Niveibacterium microcysteis: one gene and its partner. The protein of the gene in region 1 interacts with the protein of each later gene in a pairwise test. Links are inferred from orthologs where the notes say so. Each region holds a gene or a part of one and is shown on either strand. Other genes may lie near its edges.

Region 1 (7,792 bases):
CGGAAGCGGGTTCTTCGAGTACACCTCGTTGCCGAAGGCCACGCCGCGCAGCCGCACCGGGCCGCCTGCTTCATCTACCCATTGCGTGCCGGCCGCGTGCAGGAAGCGGTGCGGCCCCGTCGTTTCGGGTAGGGCATGTTTGCGCGAGGGCGCAGCAGGCGGCGGGTAGTCCGGTGTGCTGGCGCACGCTGACAAGGCAAGCAGCAGAAGGGCAGCGAAGAGGCGGGGCATCGGTGGGGTCTCGGCTCACGAGGCGCCCATCTTCCCGCCCCGCCACGGCGATGCATAGCGGCCCGCTGCGGCTTTGCTGACCCAGCTCAGAAGCAGGCGGCAACGAGGTTGAGGTCGAGCAGCACGATCAGCGTGGTCGCCGCGATCAGGGCTGCCTTCGCGAAGCCGCTGAGCGCCAAGCGCCCCATCAGCGTGCCGCGGCACGCCAGCCAGGTGAGCGGCACCAGCGCGAAGGGCAGGGCAAGCCCGAGTACGACCTGGCTCAGCACCAGGAGGCCGTCGGGGTCGCCCACGCCGCGCCGGGCCATGAAGGCGAGTGCGATGCTCACGGCTGCCAGGCGCGTCATGATGCCGCGAAGGCGCTCAGAGCCGGCGTCGCCGCGGAAGCCCCGCGTCAGCGCGCTGCCCGCCATCACACCGGTGATCGCCGAACTCTGCCCCGCCGCGTAGAGCGCCACGCCGAAGGCGATCGCAGCGAGCGGGCCGAGCTGGTCGCGCATCGCGCTGTAGGCCCCATCGAGGCTGCTGACGTTGGCACCGCCGGCGAACGACGCGGCCGCCACGATCATGATGGCGCCGTTGATCGCCATGGCCAGCGTCAGCGAAACCAGCGTGTCGTTGCGTGTCACGCGCAGTGCGTCGATTCGCGCTGCGTCGTCGAGGCCCTGCGCACGGCGCGCGATCTCGCTGCCGTGGAGGTAGAGGTTGTGCGGCATCAGCGTCGCCCCGACGATGCCGAGCGCGATCATCAGACCCTTGGGGTCGGCCAATGCAGTACCGGTCTGCGCCACACCCTGCGCCGCCGCGCCCCAGTCCGGCCCGATCTCCACCAGCAGCAGCAGGAAGGCCAGCGCGACGACGGCCACCAGCGCGCTGACGAGCTGCTCATGTGCGCCACTGCGCAGGCGTGACACCGCCAGCACGCTGATCGTGCCGATCGCGGTGAGCACCACCCCCAGCGGCAAGGGCAAGCCCAGCAACAGCTTGAGTGCGATGCCGCCACCCACCAGTTCCGCCAGCGCGGTTGCGAGAATCGCGGCTTCTCCGGCAAGCCAGGCCACTTTGGCGAGTGGCGTGGGCAAATGCCGGCGTGTGAGGCTTGCAAGGTCTTCACCGGTGGCCAGCGCAAGCCGCGCCACGAGCACCTGAAAGCCCATCGCGAGCACGCTGGCGAATACCACGACGGCGAGTAGCCGATAGCCGAAGCCCGCACCGCCGGCGATGTCGGTCGCCCAATTGCCCGGATCCATGTAGCCAACCGCGACCATCAGCCCGGGGCCGACCATGCGGCGCAGCGTCGCGGGCGGCAAGTTCGCTTGGCGGCTGCCCGATATGGCAAGAATCAGCTGGGTCATGCAATGGCTCCGGACGCTTTGGTCTAGGCGACAGTGTCGCGTGCCGCCCGAGGCCCGGTCGAATTGCATCTTGCTGTTGTGGCGATTGATCAGTGCTATCGATACAAATAGAAACGAGCCGGACTCGCTATTGAGTCCGGCTCGTCCTGGCAGCTTGTTCAGGTGACTACTTCTTCGGCGTGTCGGTGCTGGCCGGCGTTGCAGGTGCCTTGGTGGCCTTCACCTTGTGCGTCTTGGCCTTCTTCGTCGGCGCGGTCGTCTTGGCCGGGGTGGTCGCGGCGGTCGCTTCACTTTGCTTGGCGGGCGCGGCTGCTTCGGTCTTCGTCGTCTTCGCCGGTTCGGCGGTCTTCACCACCGGTGTTGCAGTCGGCGCGGTCTTCGCGGCGGGCGCCGCATCGGCAGCAAACACGCCGGCAGCGAAGGTCAGGGCGGACACTGCAAGGATCAGCTTCTTCATGGTCATTCTCCGGTTGTTGGCTTGGTTCGGCGACTCGTCATCGAGTGCACGACTGCATTCTGCAAACCGCCGGCTTAAGACCTGATTAGGCTGAGTTAAGCCCGGCTTAAGAGCCGGGCGTTCTCGGTACGACTCAGCGCCAGGCGTCGAACATCGGGCCGACTTCGATGGTGGCCACTTCAGCGCGCGCGCTGAACCAACCCTCCACCGCTGCGCGGTTGGCTTCGCTCGGCGAGCCGCGGTCGCGAGAGGCGACGCTGCCAAAGATTGCGCCATCTTCCTCAAGGCGCGCCATACCGCCGACGATCGGGCCGGTGTCGCCGACAAAGCGGCCGAAGGCCTCGGAGAAATGGGCGAACTCGCTGGCGGACAGCGGCGCATGCGTCGCCAGCCGGAACGCGAAGACGAATTCCTGGAATTCGCCGACGCGGATTTTCTTGCGTTGGCGGCGGTTCATTCCACGGATGCGGGTTCGGGTATTGGCGTGGGGCATGGCAGATCCTTCGCGTTGACGCGGCAAAGCCCGGGCACACCGGTGGGTGTGCCGGGCGGGTGGTGCGGGATGGCGCATCGGCGGGCCGGGTAGGCCGCGCCAGAGGGCAATCGGTGTCCGAGCGGGAACCGAACTGAGGAGGGCCGGTGACCGGCGGGGCGCGGGGCCCGACGATCAGCGAACGGCCTCTGAGCGATCGTTGCTGCGGGCGCCATTATCGCCCGGATTCGTGCCCGTAACGGGAGCCATCGCAACTTGCCGGCATCCGCCCGACTGAACCGCCCTGCATGGACCGGTCGCCGCCGATGACGTGGGCATCGGGTAGACTCTGCCTCAGGCGGCGCGCAGGCGTATGCGTGGCCCGCCCGATGAACGGAATCGCACACATGCATGCAGCCAGATTGACCTTGCTCGCGCTGACCGCAGCGCTCACCAGCCCGATCGCACAATCCGCCACACCCAATACGGTGTGGCAGAACGGTGGCATCACGATGTCGCTCTACGGCCCGGATTCGGCCAACGAAGCGCAACAGAACTGCATCAACAACCGGCTTCAGCCCTTGGTTCGCCAGATGCGCGATGAACGCCTCAAACCGGTTGGCGAGGCGTTGAACTTCAACCACCCGACCGTGCTCGCGTTGATGGACGGTGCCAGTGTGAAGGTGGTGCCGGTGGTCGGCGGCCGCACCGAATACTGGTTTCCGATCAAGCCCGACGCGAAGTCGGTGATCGTGCGTCGTAACGGCATCAACTACGAGGGCGTGGCGAGCGCCGAACGCACGCCGCTGCCGGATCTGCAGGGCTGCCTGGCCGGCCGCTGACGAAGCATCCGGCGACCGCCGCGAGCGTGCCGCCTACACCTCGCCGATCTCTTCCAGCTCGGTGTGGATTTCCAGCCAGCGTAGTTCGCCGTCGTCGATCAGCGTTGTCAGTTCGCCCTGGCGTTTGAGCAGGGTCTGGATCTTCGCGTTGTCGGTGCTGCCGTTGTAGAGCGCGGGGTCTGAGAGGCGCGCGTCGAGCAGCTTCTTCTCGCCGTTCCAGCCTTCCATCTTGCGTTCGAGTTGCTCGAGCTCCTTCACCAACGGGCGGCGGCGGGCGATCTTGGCTTGCCGCTCCGCCTTCTCGTCGGCGCGTGCCTGCAGGCGTTCAGCCTTGTCCTGCGCGGCGACCTGGCAGGCGTTGGCCGCGGCGGTGCGGGCGCGGCGCGCCTCAAGCCAGGTGAGGTAGTCGTCGAGATCACCGTCGAAGGGCTCGACCTTGCCATCGGCGACCAGCAGGAAGGCGTCGCACACCGTGCGCAGCAGCGCGCGGTCGTGCGACACCAGCACCATGCTGCCCTCGTATTCGGCCAGCGCCTTGGTCAGCGCGTGGCGCATTTCAAGGTCGAGGTGGTTGGTCGGTTCGTCCAGCAGCATCAGGTTGGGCTGGCCTCGCACCAGCAGCGCCAGTGCGAGTCGCGCCTTCTCGCCACCCGAGAAAGGCCCGATCGGCGTGTCGGCCATCGTGCCGCGGAAGTCGAAACCGCCAAGGTAATTGCGCAAGTCCTGCTCGCGCGTCTGCGGCTCTCGGCGAATGAAGTGGGCGAGCGGCGATTCGTCCTCGCGCAGCTGTTCGAGCTGGTGCTGCGCGAAGTAGCCGACCGCGAGGCCGCGCGCTTCGGTGCGGGTGCCGCCGAGCGGCGAGGTGTCGCCGGCGAGCAGCCGGATCAGGGTGGATTTGCCGGCGCCGTTCGGCCCCAGCAGGCCAATGCGCATGCCGGGCCGCAGCGTGAGTTTCACATGTTCCAGCACGCGCTTGTCGCCGTAACCGGCGGCGATGTCCTCAAGTACCAGCATCGGGTCCGGCGCCCGCTCGGGTGCCGGGATCGTGAAATCGAAGGGTGTGTCGACATGCGCGGCGGCAATGCGCTCCATCCGATCGAGCGCCTTGATCCGGCTTTGCGCCTGGCGGGCCTTGGTGGCCTTTGCACGGAAGCGGTTGATGTAGCTTTCCAGATGCGCCACTTCGCGTTGCTGGCGCTCGAACATCGATTGCTGCTGCGCCAGCTGCGCCGCCTTCTGGCCCTCGAAGTCGCTGTAGTTGCCGGTGTAGAGCGTCAGTCGCTGGTCGGCCAGACACAGCACATGGTCCACCGTGCCGTCGAGGAAGTCGCGGTCGTGCGAGATCAGCACCAGCGTGCCGCGATAACCGGCCAGCCATTTTTCCAGCCACACCACGGCATCCAGGTCGAGGTGGTTGGTCGGCTCGTCGAGCAGCAGCAGGTCGGAGCGGCACATCAGCGCCTGCGCCAGATTCAGCCGCATGCGCCAGCCACCTGAAAAGCTCGCCACCGGGCGTTCGATCTCGTTCGGCAGGAAGCCGAGGCCATCGAGCAGTGCGGCGGCGCGGGCGCGCGCGCCGTAGGCGTCGATTTCGAGCAGCCGCGCATGGATCTCGCCGATGCGGTGGCCGTCGTGCTTTTCCTCCGCGACCTTGAGCTCGGCTTCAAGCCGGCGCAGCTCGGCGTCGCCGTCGAGGGCGTACTCGATCGCCGGCTGGTCCAGCGCCGGCGTTTCCTGCGCCACATGCGCGATGGTCCAGGTTGCCGGCATCTCGAGGTCGCCCGACTCGGCATGCAGCAGCCCGCGCAGGGCCGCAAACAGCGTCGATTTGCCGCTACCGTTGGCGCCGACCAGGCCGATTCGCCAGCCGGGGTGGATCTGCAGGCTGGCGCCGTCGATTAGGCGCTTGGCACCGCGGGCGATGACGAGGTTGCGGAAGAGGATCATGGGAAGGCCGGGCAGCGAAAACCCACAATTGTAACGGCGCGCTGCGCTGCAAAATCGGCTATCGTTCTGCCTCCCCGATTCCGTCTCTTCGCATGTCGCGTTCCGTCACGCCCCTTCTGCTCGCCCTATGCCTGTTTGCCACGCCGGCCTTGGCCGAAGACGAGGGCTCGGCACGCGACAAGGCCGATCGCCAGCAGGCCGAAAAATTGCGCGCCGAGGCCGCGGCCGAGTTCGCGACCATCGAGCGTGATCGCCTTAGCGGCGAGGCCGAGTGCGCAAAGAAGATCCTCGTCAATCGCTGCCGAGATCAGCTGCATGAAGCCTTGGTCGAACGCCGCAAGGCTGTCCGGGAAAAGGAAATCGCCGCGAGCCGGCTCGAGCGTGCGGTTAAGGCGCGAGAAGTTGCCGCACGCGAAGCGGAGCGCGAAGCCGGGCGGCCAGCGCGGGCTGAGGAACAGCGGCGTCAAGCGCGTGAATCCGAGACTTCGCGCACCGTACAGCAGCAAGACAGCGCACGTCGGCAGGCCGAACACAATCGCCGCCTTTTGGAAGCGCCCGAACGCGCCAAGGCGGAACAGGCCAACCGCGCGAAACGCGACGCTGAACTGGCAAACAGGCGAAAGCAGGACGCGGAAGAGGCGTCAGCACGCGCAGCACAGGCGAAGCGCGACAAAGAACACTACGAGGCAAAACGCCGCGAGTACGAAGCCAAGCGCGCAGCTAAAGAGTCGGGCCAAGCCAGACCGGAGAAAGCCGGCCCGCAGTCCGCCCCGACGCCTTAGCCCGCGATCTTCACTTCCGCTTCGAGTCCGCCATCCGGATGGTTGCGCAGCTTCAGGCGCCCGCCCTGGGCGTTGACGAGGTTGGCGGCGATCGCGAGTCCGAGACCGGTGCCGCCGGTTTCGCGTGAGCGCGAGCCTTCGAGCCGGAAGTAAGGTTTCAGCACGTTTTCCAGCTGGTCGGGCGGAATGCCGGGGCCGTGATCGCGCACCCGCACCGCGATCTCGCCGCCCTGGCGGCTGACGCTGACCTCGGCGTCGCCGCCGTACTTCACGGCGTTGTCCATCAGGTTCAGGAACACCCGCCGCAGGGCGTTGGCCCGTGCGGGGATGATGATGCCGGCCTCGCCCTTGAATGCCACCGCTTGCCCGGTGTCGCGGGCGTCTTCGCACAAGCTGTCGAGCAGGGCCGAAAGGTCAATCCGTTGTGCCTGTTCCTGTGCATCCACACTGCGAGCGAAGTCGAGGCCTTCGTCGATCAGCGACTGCATGGCGCCCAGATCCTCGCTGAACTTGTTGCGCAGCGCGTCCTCGTCGATCAACTCCAGCCGCAAGCGCATGCGCGTGAGCGGTGTCTTCAGGTCGTGTGCGATCGCGGCCAGCATCTGCGTGCGCTCATCGATCTGGCGGCGGATCTGCGCCTGCATCGTGTTGAAGGCATGTGCGGCGTCGCGCACTTCGGTGGGGCCGTTCTCGTCCAGCGGCTTGCGCCGCAGGTCGCGCCCGAGCCCGGTGGCGTGCTCGGCCAGGGCACGCAGCGGCCGGGTGGCGATGCGTACCGACAGCCACGCAAGCACCACCAGCATCGCGATGCCGATCACCCAGGGTACCCAGTCCGCGTCGCCGATCTTGATCCAGCGCGTCGTGTATTCGACCCGCACCGGTTGCCCGTCCGCGAGCGCCAGTTCGGCCGCGAAACGTTTGGCGAGATCCTTGCAGTCCGGCATCACGTCGGGCGTGCAGGGCGGCGGCGGCAGCGCCTCGAGGCTGACCTTGCCCGGCGCGCGGCGAATCCCGCGCGCGAGTTTGTCGCTCAACGCCGGCTCGACCTCGGCGCCGTTGCCGATCTGTGCCGGAAAGCTGACTGCCAGGCGCTCGAAGGAAATGCCGGCGGCCGCCTGTGGGCGCGCTTCGCGCGGTATTGCGTCGAGCACCCGCACGACATCGCTGATGCGTTCGATCGCCGAGGTGCGGCCGAGCTGCTCCAGTTCGTTGATGTAGAGCTTCTCGATCACCCAGCGCGACAGGAAGGTCGCCGCCACGATGCCACCCGCCATCAGGAAGAAGATGCGGACCGCAAGTGACTTCGGAATCAGGCGAAGCTGCATCAGGCGGCCTCGGTTTCGACCGGCACTGCGAAAACATAGCCCTCGCTGCGCACCGTCTTGATCAGTCGCGGGCTGCGGGCATCTTCGCCAAGCCGCGTACGCAGCCGACTGACCTGAAGGTCGATCGAACGGTCGAAGGGGTCGGCGTCGCGCCCCTTGGTCAGATCCATCAGTTGGTCGCGATTGAGTACGCGGCCGGGGTGAGTCAGGAAGGCGTTGAGCAGGCGGAACTCGGCGCCGGAGAGCGGCACCAGCACACCATCGGGGGACGTCAGCTGGCGCGTCTCGACCGCCAGGTGCCAGCCCTCGAAGCGGAAGTTGCGCGCGCCCGGGGTGCTCAGGTTGGTCGGCAGGGCTTGCGCGCGGCGCAGCACACTGCGG
Region 2 (6,290 bases), 2.5 Mb from region 1 along the record:
CTCGGCATGCGCCAGAACCTTCACGAAACCCGTGGTGTCGCCCTGCCCCAAGGCACGGCCGTTCGCCATGAACGGGATTTGGCCCGCCTTGAACGGAATGCCTGCGGCCTTCAGATCCTGCTCGGTCTTGCCGACCCAGGCGATCTCCGGCTGGGTGTAGATGACCCACGGAATCGTGTCGTAGTTGCAGTGCCCCGCCTGACCGGCGATGCATTCGGCCACCATGACGCCCTCTTCCATGCCCTTGTGCGCCAGCATCGGCCCCCGCACCACATCACCGACCGCCCATACGTTGCGTAGATTGGTCGAGCAGTGATCGTCGACTTCAATTCGGCCACGGGCATCAAGCTTGAGCCCGACGGCTGCTGCGTTGAGCCCTTCGGTATTCGGCGTACGGCCCACCGCCACGACCAGCTTGTCGAACTCAAGGACCTGGTCGCCTTCGTCGTTCTCGTACTTCACGGAGACCGTGTTGGGGCCGGTCGTCACTTCCTTGATCTGCACGCCAAGCTGGATGTTCAAACCCTGCTTCTTCGTGAAGACCTTCCAGGCCTCCTTCGCCACCGCCTGATCGGCTGCCGCCAGGAAGTCCGGCAGCGCCTCAAGAATGGTGACCTCGGAGCCAAGGCGCTTCCAGACGCTGCCCATTTCAAGGCCGATCACGCCAGCACCGATCACGCCCAGGCGCTTCGGCACGGACTCGGTCTTGAGCGCGCCTTCGTTGTCGACGATGTTGACGTTGTCGACCGGGATCCCCGGCAGATGCCGCGCACGCGAGCCGGTGGCAACGATCACATGCTTGGCGACGACATCTTCGTTGCCAACCTTCATCTTCCAGAGGCCGTCGGCCTCCGCGACGAAGCTGCCGTGACCGGCAAGAAAGGTGACCTTGTACTTCTTGAACAGCCCTTTGATGCCGCTGGTGAGCTGCGTAACGATGTTGTCCTTGCGGCGGATCATCGAGGGCACATCGATCGACACACCTTCGACCTTGATGCCATGCATCACGAAGGCGTGGGTTGCGTGATCGTAGAGTTCCGACGAATACAACAGCGCCTTCGACGGGATGCAGCCGACGTTAAGGCAGGTGCCACCCAGACGCGGCTCGCCTTTCGGATCGGCATACGCCGCAGATTCGCAACAGGCTGCTTTCAGCCCCAGCTGCGCCGCACGGATGGCGGCGACGTAACCAGCGGGCCCGCCGCCGATCACCAGTACATCGAATTCCTGAGCCATTGAACGCTCCGATCGTGATTACCCGGCGTTCTCGTCGGGTACAAAAATCCAGCAGAGGACGTAGGCGAACACACCTACACCGGCGAAGCAGGCCATCAGCACCCACAGCAGGCGCCAGACCCACGACTCTACCCCGGTCATCCGGCCGATGCCGCCGCAGACGCCACCGATCCAGCGGTCGTCACGCGAACGGCGCAATCCGTTGATCGCCGCCGACCCCGCAGCGTTGCTGCGGGGTGCTTCATCGCCCAGGAGGCGCGCTTTCGCCGCAGCGAACTCCGCGTCCGTCAATGCTCCGCTTTCTTTCAGCTGGTGCAGTTTGGCGATTTCATCGGCGACGGACATTGATTGCCTCCGGTCAGATTTCCAGCAGCAGACGCGCCGGATCCTCCAGTGCTTCCTTCATGGTGACCAAGCCGAGCACTGCCTCGCGGCCGTCGATGATCCGGTGGTCATACGACATCGCAAGGTAGTTGATCGGACGGATCACGACCTGACCGTTCTCAACCACCGGACGATCCTTGGTGGCATGAATGCCGAGGATCGCCGATTGCGGCGGGTTGATGATCGGCGTCGACAGCATCGAACCGAAGATGCCGCCGTTCGAGATCGAGAAGGTGCCACCGGTCAGGTCTTCGATGGAAAGCTTGCCATCGCGCGCCTTGGCGCCGAACTCGGCAATCTTCTTCTCGATTTCCGCCAGCGTCATCTGGTCGGCGTTGCGCAAGATCGGCACCACCAAACCGCGCGGCGAACCCACGGCGATACCGATATCGAAGTAGCCGTGATAGACGATGTCATTGCCATCGACCGACGCGTTCAGCACCGGGTACTTCTTCAGTGCCGCAACCGCGGCCTTCACGAAGAAGGACATGAAGCCCAGCTTCACGCCGTGCTCCTTCTCGAACTTCTCCTGGTACTTCTTGCGCATCTCCATCACCGGCGCCATGTTGACCTCGTTGAACGTGGTCAGGATGGCGTTGGTGGCTTGCGACTGCAGCAAGCGCTCGGCAACGCGGGCGCGCAGGCGGCTCATCGGCACACGCTGCTCCGGACGATCGGCCAGCACCGATTCCACCGCCACCGGTGCCGGCGGCTGCGGCAATGCCGACGCCGTGGAGCCAACTGCCGGGAGGCTTGACGGCACCACCGCCGCCTTGGTGACGGTGTGGGTCGTCGTACCCAGCGCATCCGCCTTGGTTACACGGCCGCCAGGGCCGGTGCCCTGCACGTTCGATGCATCGACGCCCTTCTCCGCGAGGATCTTGCGCGCCGCCGGGCCCATGCCCGACGGTGCGGTAGCCGCAGCAGCAGCGGGCGCCGGTGCTGCGGCCGGGGCCGCAGTCGCGGCGGGCGCAGAGGCGCCTGCGGTCGCTTCGGTGTCGATCTGTGCGATCAGGTCACCACTGGTAACGCTCGAGCCGTTGCCCTTGATGATCTTGACCAACACGCCGGCCGCCGGCGCCGGGGTCTCGAGCACGACCTTGTCGGTCTCGATGTCGATCAGGTTTTCGTCGCGGGCAACCGCGTCGCCTTCCTTCTTGTGCCAGCTCACCAGCGTCGCTTCGGACACCGATTCGGAAAGCTGCGGGACTTTCACTTCGATCAGCATTTTTTCTTCCCTCTATGTGCTTTCTGACGCGCCAGCTCAACGGCTCGGAGCGACGTCCTGATTCAGTTCACCGAACGCGCCCTCGATCACCGCCTTCTGCTGCACCTGGTGCTTGGCGTAGTAGCCGACCGCCGGCGATGCCGAGGCCGGACGGCTGACGAGGTAGAGGTGGTGGCTCTTGCCCAGCGAGCGGGCGAGATGCTGACGGGAGACGATCCAGTACCAGGCACCCTGGTTACGCGGCTCTTCCTGACACCACACCACTTCCTGCGCGTTGGGGTATTTGCCAAGCTCTTCGGCAAATGCCTCATTCGGGAAGGGATAAAGCTGTTCGATACGTACGATGGCGGTGTTCTGGATGCCCTTGGCACGCCGTTCGGCAACCAGCTCGTAGTAGATCTTGCCGGAGCACAGCACCACGCGCGTGACGGCCTTCGGATCCAGCGGATCAACCTCGCCAATCACCGTACGGAAACGGCCATCCGAGAGTTCATCCAGCGTCGAAACCGCGTCCTTGTGGCGCAGCAGCGACTTCGGCGTCATCACGATCAGCGGCTTGCGGAGCTTGCGCACCATCTGACGGCGCAACAGGTGGAAGATCTGCGACGGCGTCGAGGGTACACAGACCTGCCAGTTGTTCTCGGCACACAGCTGCATGTAGCGCTCAAGTCGCGCCGAAGAGTGCTCCGGCCCCTGCCCCTCATAACCGTGCGGCAGCAGCATCGTGATGCCCGACAGACGGCCCCACTTTGCTTCGCCCGAGCTGATGAACTGGTCGATCACCACTTGGGCGCCGTTGGCGAAGTCGCCGAACTGGCCTTCCCACACAACCAGGTGATTCGGTTCCGCAGTCGCGAAACCGTACTCGAACGCCAGCACGGCGTTCTCCGACAGCACGGAGTCGATGACCGTGAAGGGCGCCTGGTTTTCCTGGATGTGCTGGGCCGGCACATAGATGCCTTCGTCCCACACTTCGCGGTTCTGATCGTGCAGCACTGCGTGGCGATGGAAGAAGGTGCCACGCCCGGCATCCTGACCCGACAGGCGCACGCCGAAGCCTTCAGCCACCAGCGACGCGTAAGCAAGGTTCTCACCCATGCCCCAGTCGAGCGGCAGCTTGCCCTCACCCATTGCCTTGCGGTCTTCAATGATCTTCGCCACACGCGAGTGCAGCGTGATGCTGGAAGGCACGTCGGTCAGGCGCTGCGCGAGGCGGCGCAACTCGGCTTGCGGCACCGAGGTGTCGCACTCGTCGGTGTATTCCTTCTTCAGGAACGGCGACCAGTCCTGCGCGAACTTGCGGGTGTAGCCAGACAGCACCGGGTTGTAGAGCAGCTCACCGCGGTCGAGTGCGGCGCGGTACTCGGTGATCATCTGGTCCGGTTCGTCCGGGCTGCACACGCCAAGCCCGACCAGGCGATCCGCGTACAGCTTGCGCGAGCCCGGATGCGCATTGACCTTCTTGTACATCAGCGGCTGCGTGACCATCGGCTCGTCCTGCTCGTTGTGGCCGAGCTTGCGGTAGCAGATGATGTCAACCACGACATCCTTCTTGAATGTCTGGCGGAACTCGACGGCGATCTGACAGACCAGCGCGACCGCTTCAGGGTCGTCGCCGTTGACGTGGAAGATTGGCGCTTCGACCATCTTGAACACGTCGGTACAGTAGATCGACGAACGCAGATCGCGCGGATCGGAAGTGGTGAAACCGATCTGGTTGTTGATGACGATGTGGATCGTGCCACCAGTGCCAAAACCCCGCGTCTGCGAGAAGTTCAGCATCTCCTGATTCACGCCCTGCCCCGCCACCGCCGCATCGCCGTGGATCAGCACCGGCAGCGCGCAGAGTTTCTCCGCTTCAGAGCGGCGCTGCTGACGGGCATACACCGAGCCCTCGACCACCGGGTTCACGATTTCGAGGTGAGACGGGTTGAACGCCAGCGTCAGGTGCACCGGGCCTCCGGGCGTGCTGACATCGGACGAGAAGCCCATGTGGTACTTCACGTCGCCGGCGGACAGATCCGCCGCGTGCTTGCCCTCGAACTCCGAGAACAGCATCGCCGGCTGCTTGCCCAGCGTGTTGACCAGCACGTTAAGGCGGCCACGGTGGGCCATGCCGATCACGATTTCCTGCACGCCGGCGGTACCGGCATGGTTGATGATCGTGTCCATCGCAACGATGGCCGACTCGCCGCCTTCCAGCGAGAAGCGCTTCTGGCCAACGTAGCGGGTGTGGAGGTACTTCTCGAGCGTTTCCGCTGCGGTCATCCGTTCGAGAATGCGCTTGCGCTGCTCGACGCTGAAGTTCGGGCGGCTGCGGTTCGGTTCCAGCTTGCTCTGGATCCAGCGCTTCTGACCGATGTCAGAGAGGTACATGTACTCCGTTGCAACGGTACCGCAGTAGGTCTCGCGTGCGGATTCAAGAATCTCGCGCAACGTTGCCTGCTGACCGTTGGGGAAGTGGAAGGAGCCAGTGTTGAACTGCTGGCTCAGATCCGCTTCGGTGAAGCCATAGAACGAAGGTTCGAGCTCGGCGATCTGCGGGCGCTCCTGGCGCTTGAGCGGATCGATCTGTGCCCAACGGTTACCGAGGAATCGATAAGCGTTGATCATCTGGAGCACGCCGATCTGACGCTTGTCGGCGATACCGACGGCGGAGGTCGCGAGCTTGTTCTGCTTCGCCATCTGGGCGAAGGATGCAATGACCGGTGCGTGGGCGACGTCGCGCGTCACGGCACCAGGCATGTTCTGCAGGGCATCGAAATAATCTCGCCACTGCTCGGGAACGCTGGCCGGGTTATCGAGGTAGGACTCGTAGAGTTCCTCGATGAACGGCGCATTGCTCCCGAACAGATAGGAGTTGCCCATAAACTGTCTCATCATTGGAGCCACCTGTCTTTCTGCGGGTGAATGAAGCACGCCGCACAGCGATCCGGTGGAAGCCACTCACACCGGAAAAAACGGGACGGGGAGACTCTCCCCCCAGATCGTCAGCCCGCCCCGCGGTCAAACACTGTTGCGACTTGCCATCTGCTGTGTCAGCGCAAGCCGATCGGGGTAACGTCGCGCTTTGCGGCGCCCACGTAGAGCTGACGCGGACGGCCGATCTTGTAGTCGGCGTCGGTAAGCATTTCCTCCCACTGGCTCATCCAGCCAACGGTGCGCGCAAGGGCGAAAATGCAGGTGAACATCGAAGTCGGAATCCCCAGCGCGCTCTGCACGATGCCGGAGTAGAAGTCGACGTTCGGGTAAAGCTTCTTCTCGACGAAGTACGGATCTTCCAGCGCGATGCGCTCGAGTTCCATCGCAAGCTTGAACAGCTTGCTGTCGTGCAGGCCGAGCTCGTGTAGCACTTCGTGACAGGTCTCGCGCATCAGCTTGGCGCGCGGGTCGTAGTTCTTGTACACGCGGTGACCGAAGCCCATCAGCTTGAAGGAGTCGT

What was found.
Region 2: the proteins of JY500_RS21750 (region 1) and JY500_RS10175 interact in binary tests that used the Escherichia coli proteins (3 or more experiments, as listed by UniProt). The link is inferred for Niveibacterium microcysteis from one-to-one orthologs.

The regions. Positions count from the first base shown.
Region 1 is NZ_CP071060.1:4,790,919-4,798,710, reverse strand. Bases 2,848-5,772 are described here. They hold JY500_RS21750 (ATP-binding cassette domain-containing protein), read right to left. Parts: upstream 5,305-5,772; coding sequence 3,391-5,304; downstream 2,848-3,390. Other genes in these bases: JY500_RS21745 (hypothetical protein), read left to right, coding at 5,397-5,772; JY500_RS21755 (hypothetical protein), read left to right, coding at 2,923-3,357. Outside these bases: JY500_RS21775 (glycoside hydrolase family 5 protein), read right to left, coding at 1-231; JY500_RS21770 (Nramp family divalent metal transporter), read right to left, coding at 318-1,586; JY500_RS21765 (hypothetical protein), read right to left, coding at 1,753-2,043; JY500_RS21760 (50S ribosome-binding protein YggL), read right to left, coding at 2,177-2,536; more of JY500_RS21745, read left to right, coding at 5,773-6,086; JY500_RS21740 (ATP-binding protein), read right to left, coding at 6,083-7,411; JY500_RS21735 (response regulator), read right to left, coding at 7,411-7,792. UniProt on the Escherichia coli protein: Genetic data indicate it may be involved in ribosome assembly or function.
Region 2 is NZ_CP071060.1:2,245,889-2,252,178, reverse strand. Bases 2,685-6,111 are described here. They hold JY500_RS10175 (2-oxoglutarate dehydrogenase E1 component), read right to left. Parts: upstream 5,732-6,111; coding sequence 2,885-5,731; downstream 2,685-2,884. Other genes in these bases: gltA (citrate synthase), read right to left, coding at 5,887-6,111; odhB (2-oxoglutarate dehydrogenase complex dihydrolipoyllysine-residue succinyltransferase), read right to left, coding at 2,685-2,848. Also shown: lpdA (dihydrolipoyl dehydrogenase), read right to left, coding at 1-1,236; JY500_RS10185 (PspC domain-containing protein), read right to left, coding at 1,255-1,581; more of odhB, read right to left, coding at 1,595-2,684; more of gltA, read right to left, coding at 6,112-6,290. UniProt on the Escherichia coli protein: E1 component of the 2-oxoglutarate dehydrogenase (OGDH) complex which catalyzes the decarboxylation of 2-oxoglutarate, the first step in the conversion of 2-oxoglutarate to succinyl-CoA and CO(2).